2 regions of the Streptomyces sp. PH9007 genome follow, and region 2 is predicted to be linked to the other one. Evidence: predicted binding sites of a transcription regulator. Region 2 holds the regulator's gene; the other holds the start of a gene.
The links. Region 2 encodes HrcA, which represses chaperone genes, less so after heat shock. Its sites were predicted from a motif close to TTNGCACTCNGNNNNNCNGAGTGCNAA; they were not measured.
Positions count from the first base shown of each region.

Region 1: ACTFAP_RS10340 (FmdB family zinc ribbon protein) is a predicted target of HrcA. The motif match lies at 1,667-1,693, and genes of this name have one in related genera.

Region 1 covers NZ_CM187440.1:2,296,612-2,300,241, forward strand. The annotation lists gene ACTFAP_RS10335 (potassium/proton antiporter) at 16-1,593, shown strand; gene ACTFAP_RS10340 (FmdB family zinc ribbon protein) at 1,703-2,074, shown strand; gene ACTFAP_RS10345 (S-methyl-5'-thioadenosine phosphorylase) at 2,071-2,910, shown strand; gene ACTFAP_RS10350 (hypothetical protein) at 3,129-3,630, shown strand, end outside.
Region 2 covers NZ_CM187440.1:1,702,935-1,706,564, reverse strand. The annotation lists gene ACTFAP_RS07730 (DUF3097 domain-containing protein) at 1-753, opposite strand, end outside; gene ACTFAP_RS07725 (MBL fold metallo-hydrolase) at 759-1,439, opposite strand; gene hrcA (heat-inducible transcriptional repressor HrcA) at 1,629-2,645, shown strand; gene dnaJ (molecular chaperone DnaJ) at 2,646-3,630, shown strand, end outside.

The sequences.
Region 1 (3,630 bases), 590 kb from region 2:
CGAGAGGACGCGACGCTGACGGTCGACCGCCTCAACGCGTTCCTGCTGCTGTGCGCCCTGGTCCTGCTGGTCGCCGTCGCGGCCGTCCGGCTCACCTCGCGCAGCGGGCTGCCGTCCCTGCTGCTGTATCTGGCCATCGGCGTCGTCCTGGGGCAGGACGGCCTCGGCCTGGACTTCCACGACCCGGAGACCACCCAGGTGCTCGGGTACGCGGCGCTGGTGGTGATCCTGGCGGAGGGCGGCCTGTCCACCCGCTGGCGCGACATCCGCCCCGCGGTTCCAGCCGCCGCCGTACTGGCCACCGCCGGGGTCGCGCTGAGCGTGGGCATCACGGCCGCCGGCGCGCACTACCTGGTGGGCCTGGAGTGGCGGTCCGCGCTGGTGATGGGCGCCGTGGTGTCCTCGACGGACGCCGCCGCGGTCTTCTCCGTCCTGCGCCGGGTGCCGCTGCCGCGCCGGCTGAGCGGGCTGCTGGAGGCGGAGTCGGGGTTCAACGACGCGCCGGTGGTGCTGCTGGTGGTGGCCTTCTCCGACCTGGACGGGGGCGGGGGCGGGGGCGGCCTGTGGAGCGGGGGCTGGGCGGGCGGCGGGCACGCCTGGTACGTCCTGGTGCCCCTGATGGCGCTTCAGCTGGCGATCGGCCTCGGCGCGGGCCTGGCCGTGGGGCGGCTGGGTGAGCTGGCACTGCGGCGAGTGGCGCTGCCGGCCTCCGGCCTCTATCCGATCGCGGTGGTGGCGCTGACGGTGCTGGCGTACGCGGCGGGCGCGCTGGCGGGCGGCAGCGGCTTCCTGGCCACCTATGTGGCGGGTCTGGTGCTGGGCAACGCGCGGCTGCCGCACCGGCCGGTGACGCGCGGGTTCGCGGACGCGCTGGCGTGGCTGGCGCAGATCGGCCTGTTCGTGCTGCTGGGACTGCTGGTGGAGCCGTCCGACCTGCTACGGGACTTCTGGCCGGCGGTGCTGGTCGGGGCGGTACTGACGCTGGTGGCGCGGCCGGTGTCGGTGGCGCTGTGCATGACGCCGTTCGGGCAGCGGTGGCGGTGGCGGGAACAGGTGCTGCTGTCGTGGGCGGGGCTGCGCGGTGCCGTCCCCATCGTGCTGGCGATCATCCCGGTGGTGGCGGGGGTGCCGGACAGCGACCGGATCTTCCACATCGTGTTCGTGCTGGTGGTGGTCTTCACCCTGGCGCAGGGGCCGACGCTGCCCGCGCTGGCGCGCAGGCTGCGGCTGGGCGGCGAGGCGGGGGCAGGGGTGGAGCTGGACATCGAGTCCACGCCGCTGGAGCGGCTCGGCGGCTTCGGGCATCTGCTGACGTGCGCGGTGCCGGCGCGGTCCCAGATGGCCGGGGTGGAGATCGCGGAGCTGCGGCTGCCCGCCGGGGCCGCGGTGATGCTGGTGGTACGGGGCGGCACCGGCTTCGTACCGGCCCCGTCGGCGGTGCTGCGGGAGGGGGACGAACTGCTGGTGGTGGCGACGGAGCCGGTGCGGGACGAGGTGGAACGGCGGCTGCTCGCGGTGAGCCGGGGCGGGCGGCTGGTGGGCTGGCTGGGCGGGCGCGGCAGCACGGGAGTACGGCGCGGCGCGGGGCACTGACGGTGGCCGTTGTGGGGCCGGTGGGGGTCGGCAGTGGACTTCCGTACCCGGAATGTTGCACGATGGACCGTCGTTAGCACTCGGTGGAGAAGAGTGCCAGGAGGATCACGTGCCGACGTATCAGTATCAGTGCACCGCGTGCCAAGAGGGCCTCGAAGTGGTGCAGAAGTTCACCGATGACGCGCTCACCGAGTGCCCCAGCTGCCAGGGGCGGCTGAAGAAGGTGTTCTCGGCGGTCGGCATTGTCTTCAAGGGCTCCGGCTTCTACCGCAACGACAGCCGTAACAGCTCGTCGAGCAGCAGCCCGGCGGCGTCCTCGGCCCAGAAGGCGGACAGCGGCGCCAAGACGGAGAAGACGTCGGGCTCCGACGCCTCCTCCGCCGGGTCCTCCGGGTCCTCGTCGGGCGGCAGCACCCCGGCGCCCGCCGCGTCCTCGTCGTCCCCGGCCTCGTCCTCGGCCGGCTCCACCTCCGCCGCATGAGCGCGGCCGAGGCGGAGATCGGCGTCATCGGCGGGTCGGGTTTCTACTCCTTCCTGGACGATGTGACCGAAGTCACGGTCGAGACGCCGTACGGGGCGCCCAGCGACTCCCTCTTCCTCGGCGAGATCGCCGGCCGCCGGGTGGCGTTCCTCCCGCGGCACGGCCGCAAGCACGGGCTGCCGCCGCACCGGATCAACTACCGGGCGAACCTGTGGGCGCTGCGCTCCCTCGGGGTGCGCCAGGTCCTCGGTCCTTGCGCGGTGGGCGGGCTGCGCCCCGAGTACGGGCCCGGCACGCTGCTGGTGCCCGACCAGCTGGTGGACCGCACCAAGGGCCGGGCGCAGACGTACTACGACGGCGAGCAGCGCGCGGACGGCCAGGTACCGAACGTGGTGCACCTGACGTTCGCCGACCCGTACTGCGCCACCGGGCGCCGGGTGGCGCTGGACGCCGCCCGCGGGCGGGGCTGGGAGCCGGTGGACGGCGGCACGCTGTGCGTGATCGAGGGTCCCCGCTTCTCCACCCGCGCCGAATCGCGCTGGCACGCCGCGCAGGGCTGGTCCGTGGTGGGCATGACCGGCCACCCGGAGGCGGTGCTCGCCCGGGAACTGGAGCTCTGCTACACCTCACTGACCCTGGTCACGGATCTGGACGCGGGTGCGGAGAGCGGGGAGGGCGTCTCGCACGCCGAGGTGCTGGAGGTCTTCGGCCAGAACATCGGGCGGCTGCGCGAGGTGCTCTTCGACGCGGTGGCGGCGCTGCCCGTCACGGGTGAGCGCGACTGCGGGTGCGCGACGGCCCTGCTGGGGCAGGAACCGGGCATAGAGCTGCCCTGACCCACCCGTGTGGGTGACGGAGTTATCCACAACCCCAGGGTTATCCCCAGGTTGCGGCGAGGTCTCGCGCCGCAGGACACAGTGGCCGCATGACAGCGACCGCAACACCCCCACGCAATTCCCCCACCTCCTCCACTTCTGCAGTTCCGCCTTCTCCGACTTCTCCGGTCCCGGCCTCCGGATCTGGCTCCGGCCACGGCTCCGGCTCGGCCCGGCCCGTGGTGCCGGCCTTCGCTCCGCTGCGCCCGCGCGTTCGGCGGTTCGGGCTGCGGCAGTTGGTACGGGGCCGGGCCCGTGGCTGGGCGGCGGGCCTGGCGGTGGCGGCGGCCGTGCTGGCGATGGCTCTGCCCGGCGATGCGCGGGCCCCGGGGCGGGAACCGGTGACGGTGACGGTCGCCGACGCCCGCGAGAGCCCGCCGGCCGCGGCGAAGGCGCTACCGGCCGCCGAGCGGGTCTCGGCGGCGGTCCGGATCGCCGACGCGCAGGTGGTGCGGCTGCTGGCGCCCGGCGATGAGGTGGACGTCCTGGCCGCCGATCCCGGTTCGACGGACCCGGCCCGGGTGGTCGCCCACCGGGCGGAGGTCACCGAGGTTCCGGTCGAGCAGGAGGCCGGCGGGGCGGGGTTCTCCGGTGAGCGCGGCGCGCTGCTGATTTTGTCGGTCTCCCCCGCCACAGCGGCCGAGCTGGCGGGCGCGGCGTCCGGAGCACAGCTGGCGGTAT
Region 2 (3,630 bases):
CTTCCCCAGGATGTGCCGCCAGGCGGCGCCGGTGTTGGCCGGCCAGCCCAGGGCGCGGCACACCCCCGTCTTCCAGTCCTGGCCGCGCGGCACCCGCGGCCAGGCGGCGATGCCCACCGAGGACGGCTTGACCGCCTCCCAGATGTCGATGAACGGGTGGCCCACGATCAGCACGTTCGGGTCCGTCACCCCGGCCGCGATCCGGGACTCCTTCGATCCCGGCACCAGATGGTCCACCAGCACCCCGAGCCGGGCGTCGGCGGTCGGCCCGAACTCCCGCACGATCGCCGGGAGGTCGTCGATGCCCTCCAGATACTCGACGACCACCCCCTCGATCCGCAGGTCGTCGCCCCAGACCTTCTCCACCAGCTCCGCGTCGTGGCGCCCCTCCACATAGATCCGCCCGGCGCGCGCCACCCGGGCCCGCGCCCCCGGGACGGCCACCGAGCCGGAGGCGGTACGCGCCGGCCCGGACGCGGGACGGGAGCCGGCCGGCCTGGGCAGGGTCAGCGTCACGGGCTTGCCCTCCAGCAGGAAGCCGCGCGGCTCCAGCGGGAACACCCGCCGCTTGCCGAACCGGTCCTCCAGCGTCACCGTCGGGCCCTGCGCGGTCTTCTCGCAGCGGATCACCGCCCCGCAGTACCCGGTGCCGGCCTCCTCCACGACGAGACCGGGCTCGGCCGGCACCTCGGGCACCGGGGCGGACCGCTTCCACGGCGGGGTCAGGTCGGGGCCGTACTCTCTGCTGCGCATGGCCGTCATTGTGCCCCGGCGCGTGCGGCGAGAAAGGCGCGCTGGGCGCGTACGAACGCGGCGTCCACCACCGCGCCGTGCCCCGGGACGTAGCGGGCCTCCGGGCCGCCCAGCTCCAGCAGCCGGTCCAGCGCGGCGGGCCAGGCGGCCGGGTCCGCGTCGGGCCCCGCCTGCGGCTCGCCCGACTCCTCGACCAGGTCGCCGCAGAAGACGATGTCGTCCACCTTCACCACCACGTCGTGGGGGGTGTGCGCGGGGCCCAGCCGCGCCACCGACACGGTGCGCCCGCCCCCCAGGTACAGCGAGAGCCGCGATTCCACCGGCTGCGCCCGTACCCCCGCCAGCGCCGCCGCGCCCTTCGCCGCCTCCGCCTCCGGCATCCCGTGCCGTACCGCGTCCGCCGCCAGCTCCACCGGATCGCCCAGCTCCCCGTACACCCGTGCCCCGGGGTAACCGCCCGCCCCGAGGACGTGATCGAAGTGCGGATGGGTCAGCACCACCCAGCGCACCGGCAGTCCCAGCAGGCCGCGCAGCTCCGCCCGGATCGCCGCCGCCGCGCCCGGGGAGGGGCCCGCGTCCACCAGCAGCACCCCGCGCGCGCCCGCGATCGCGCCCACCGTCTCGTCCCAGCCGGGCAGCCGGATCCGCAGTACGCCCGGGGCAAGCTCTTCCCAAGAGGTCTCCACAGTGCGAAGTTAACGTCACGGAGCGGGGCATGCTCTGCCTTACGGGGCTACTCCCGCGATACCGTCGGGCGGTCGCGCTTTCCCTGGCCTTGCTACCCGGCCGTACACTGGACCAGGGATTGGCACTCGGAGTGGATGAGTGCCAGGACGGTACTGACGGGAATGCGGCCGGACGGGAGGTGTCGCTGCATGCTCAGTGAACGCAGACTGGAAGTGCTGCGGGCCATCGTCCAGGACTATGTCGGCACCGAGGAGCCGGTGGGTTCCAAGGCGCTGACGGAGCGGCACAACCTCCAGGTGTCCCCGGCGACGGTGCGCAACGACATGGCGGCGCTGGAGGAGGAGGGCTACATCGCCCAGCCCCACACCAGCGCAGGACGGGTGCCCACCGACAAGGGCTACCGGCTGTTCGTCGACAAGCTCGCCGACGTCAAGCCGCTGACCACCGCCGAGCGGCGCGCCATCTCCAGCTTCCTGGAGGGCGCCGTCGACCTCGACGACGTCGTGGGCCGTACGGTGCGGCTGCTGGCCACGCTCACCCGGCAGGTCGCCGTGGTGCAGTACCCCTCGCTGAGCCGCTCCACGGTGCGGCACGTCGAACTGCTCTCGCTGGCCCCGGCCCGGGTGATGCTGGTGCTGATCACCGACACCGGGCGGGTCGAGCAGCGCATGGTGGACTGCCCCGCGCCGTTCGGGGAGACCTCGCTGGCCGATCTGCGGGCCCGGCTGAACAGCCGGATCGTGGGGGAGCGCTTCGCCGAGGTGCCCCGGCTGGTGCAGGACCTGCCCGAGTCCTTCGACAACGAGGACCGGGGCACGGTGTCCACGGTGCTGTCCACCCTGCTGGAAACCCTGGTCGAGGAGACCGAGGAACGGCTGGTCATCGGCGGCACCGCCAATCTGACCCGGTTCGGCCAGGACTTCCCGCTGACGATCCGGCCGGTGCTGGAGGCGCTGGAGGAGCACGTGGTGCTGCTCCGGCTGCTCGGCGAGGCCAAGGACACGGGTATGACCGTGCGCATCGGGCATGAGAACGCTCATGAGGGGCTGACCTCCACATCGGTCGTGGCGGTCGGCTACGGTTCCGGTAACGAGGCGGTCGCGAAACTCGGCGTGGTCGGACCGACCCGCATGGACTACCCCGGAACGATGGGAGCGGTGCGCGCAGTGGCACGGTACGTCGGACAGATCCTCGCGGAGAATTAGGTGGCGACGGACTACTACGCGATCCTGGGCGTGCAGCGTGATGCCTCACAGGACGAGATCAAGAAGGCCTTCCGCAGACTGGCGAGGGAGCTGCACCCGGATGTGAATCCGGACCCCAAGACCCAGGAGCGGTTCAAGGAGATCAACACCGCCTACGAGGTGCTCTCCGACCCGCAGAAGAAACAGATGTACGACCTCGGCGGGGACCCGATGGGTCCCGGCGGCGGGGCGGGCGCCGCTGGATTCGGCGGGGCGGCCGGGTTCGGGAACTTCTCGGACATCATGGACGCCTTCTTCGGCACCGCGCAGCAGCGCGGCCCGAAGTCGCGCACCCGGCGCGGCCAGGACGCCATGATCCGGCTGGAGATCGACCTCAAGGAGGCGGCCTTCGGCACGACCAAGGAAATCCAGGTCGACACCGCCACCGTGTGCAACACGTGCAACGGTGAGGGCGCCGCGCCCGGTACCTCCGCGCAGACGTGTGACATGTGCCGGGGCCGGGGCGAGGTCTCGCAGGTCACCCGTTCCTTCCTGGGGCAGGTCATGACCTCGCGGCCGTGCCCGCAGTGCCAGGGCTTCGGCACGGTCGTCCCGACCCCGTGCCCCGAGTGCGCGGGCGACGGCCGGGTACGGTCGCGGCGCACGCTCACGGTGAAGATCCCGGCCGGTGTCGACAACGGCACCCGCATCCAGCTGGCGGGCGAGGGCGAGGTCGGCCCCGGTGGCGGACCGGCCGGCGACCTGTACGTGGAGATCCGCGAGAGCGCGCATCCGGTCTTCCAGCGGCGCGGTGACGATCTGCACTGCACGGTCACCATCCCGATGACGGCGGCGTCGCTCGGCACCAAGGTGCCGCTGGAGACGCTGGACGGCACGGAGGAGGTCGACATCCGGCCCGGGACGCAGTCCGGCCAGTCGATCCCGCTGCACGGCCGGGGTGTGACGCATCTGCGCAGCAACGGGCGCGGTGATCTGGTGGTCCATG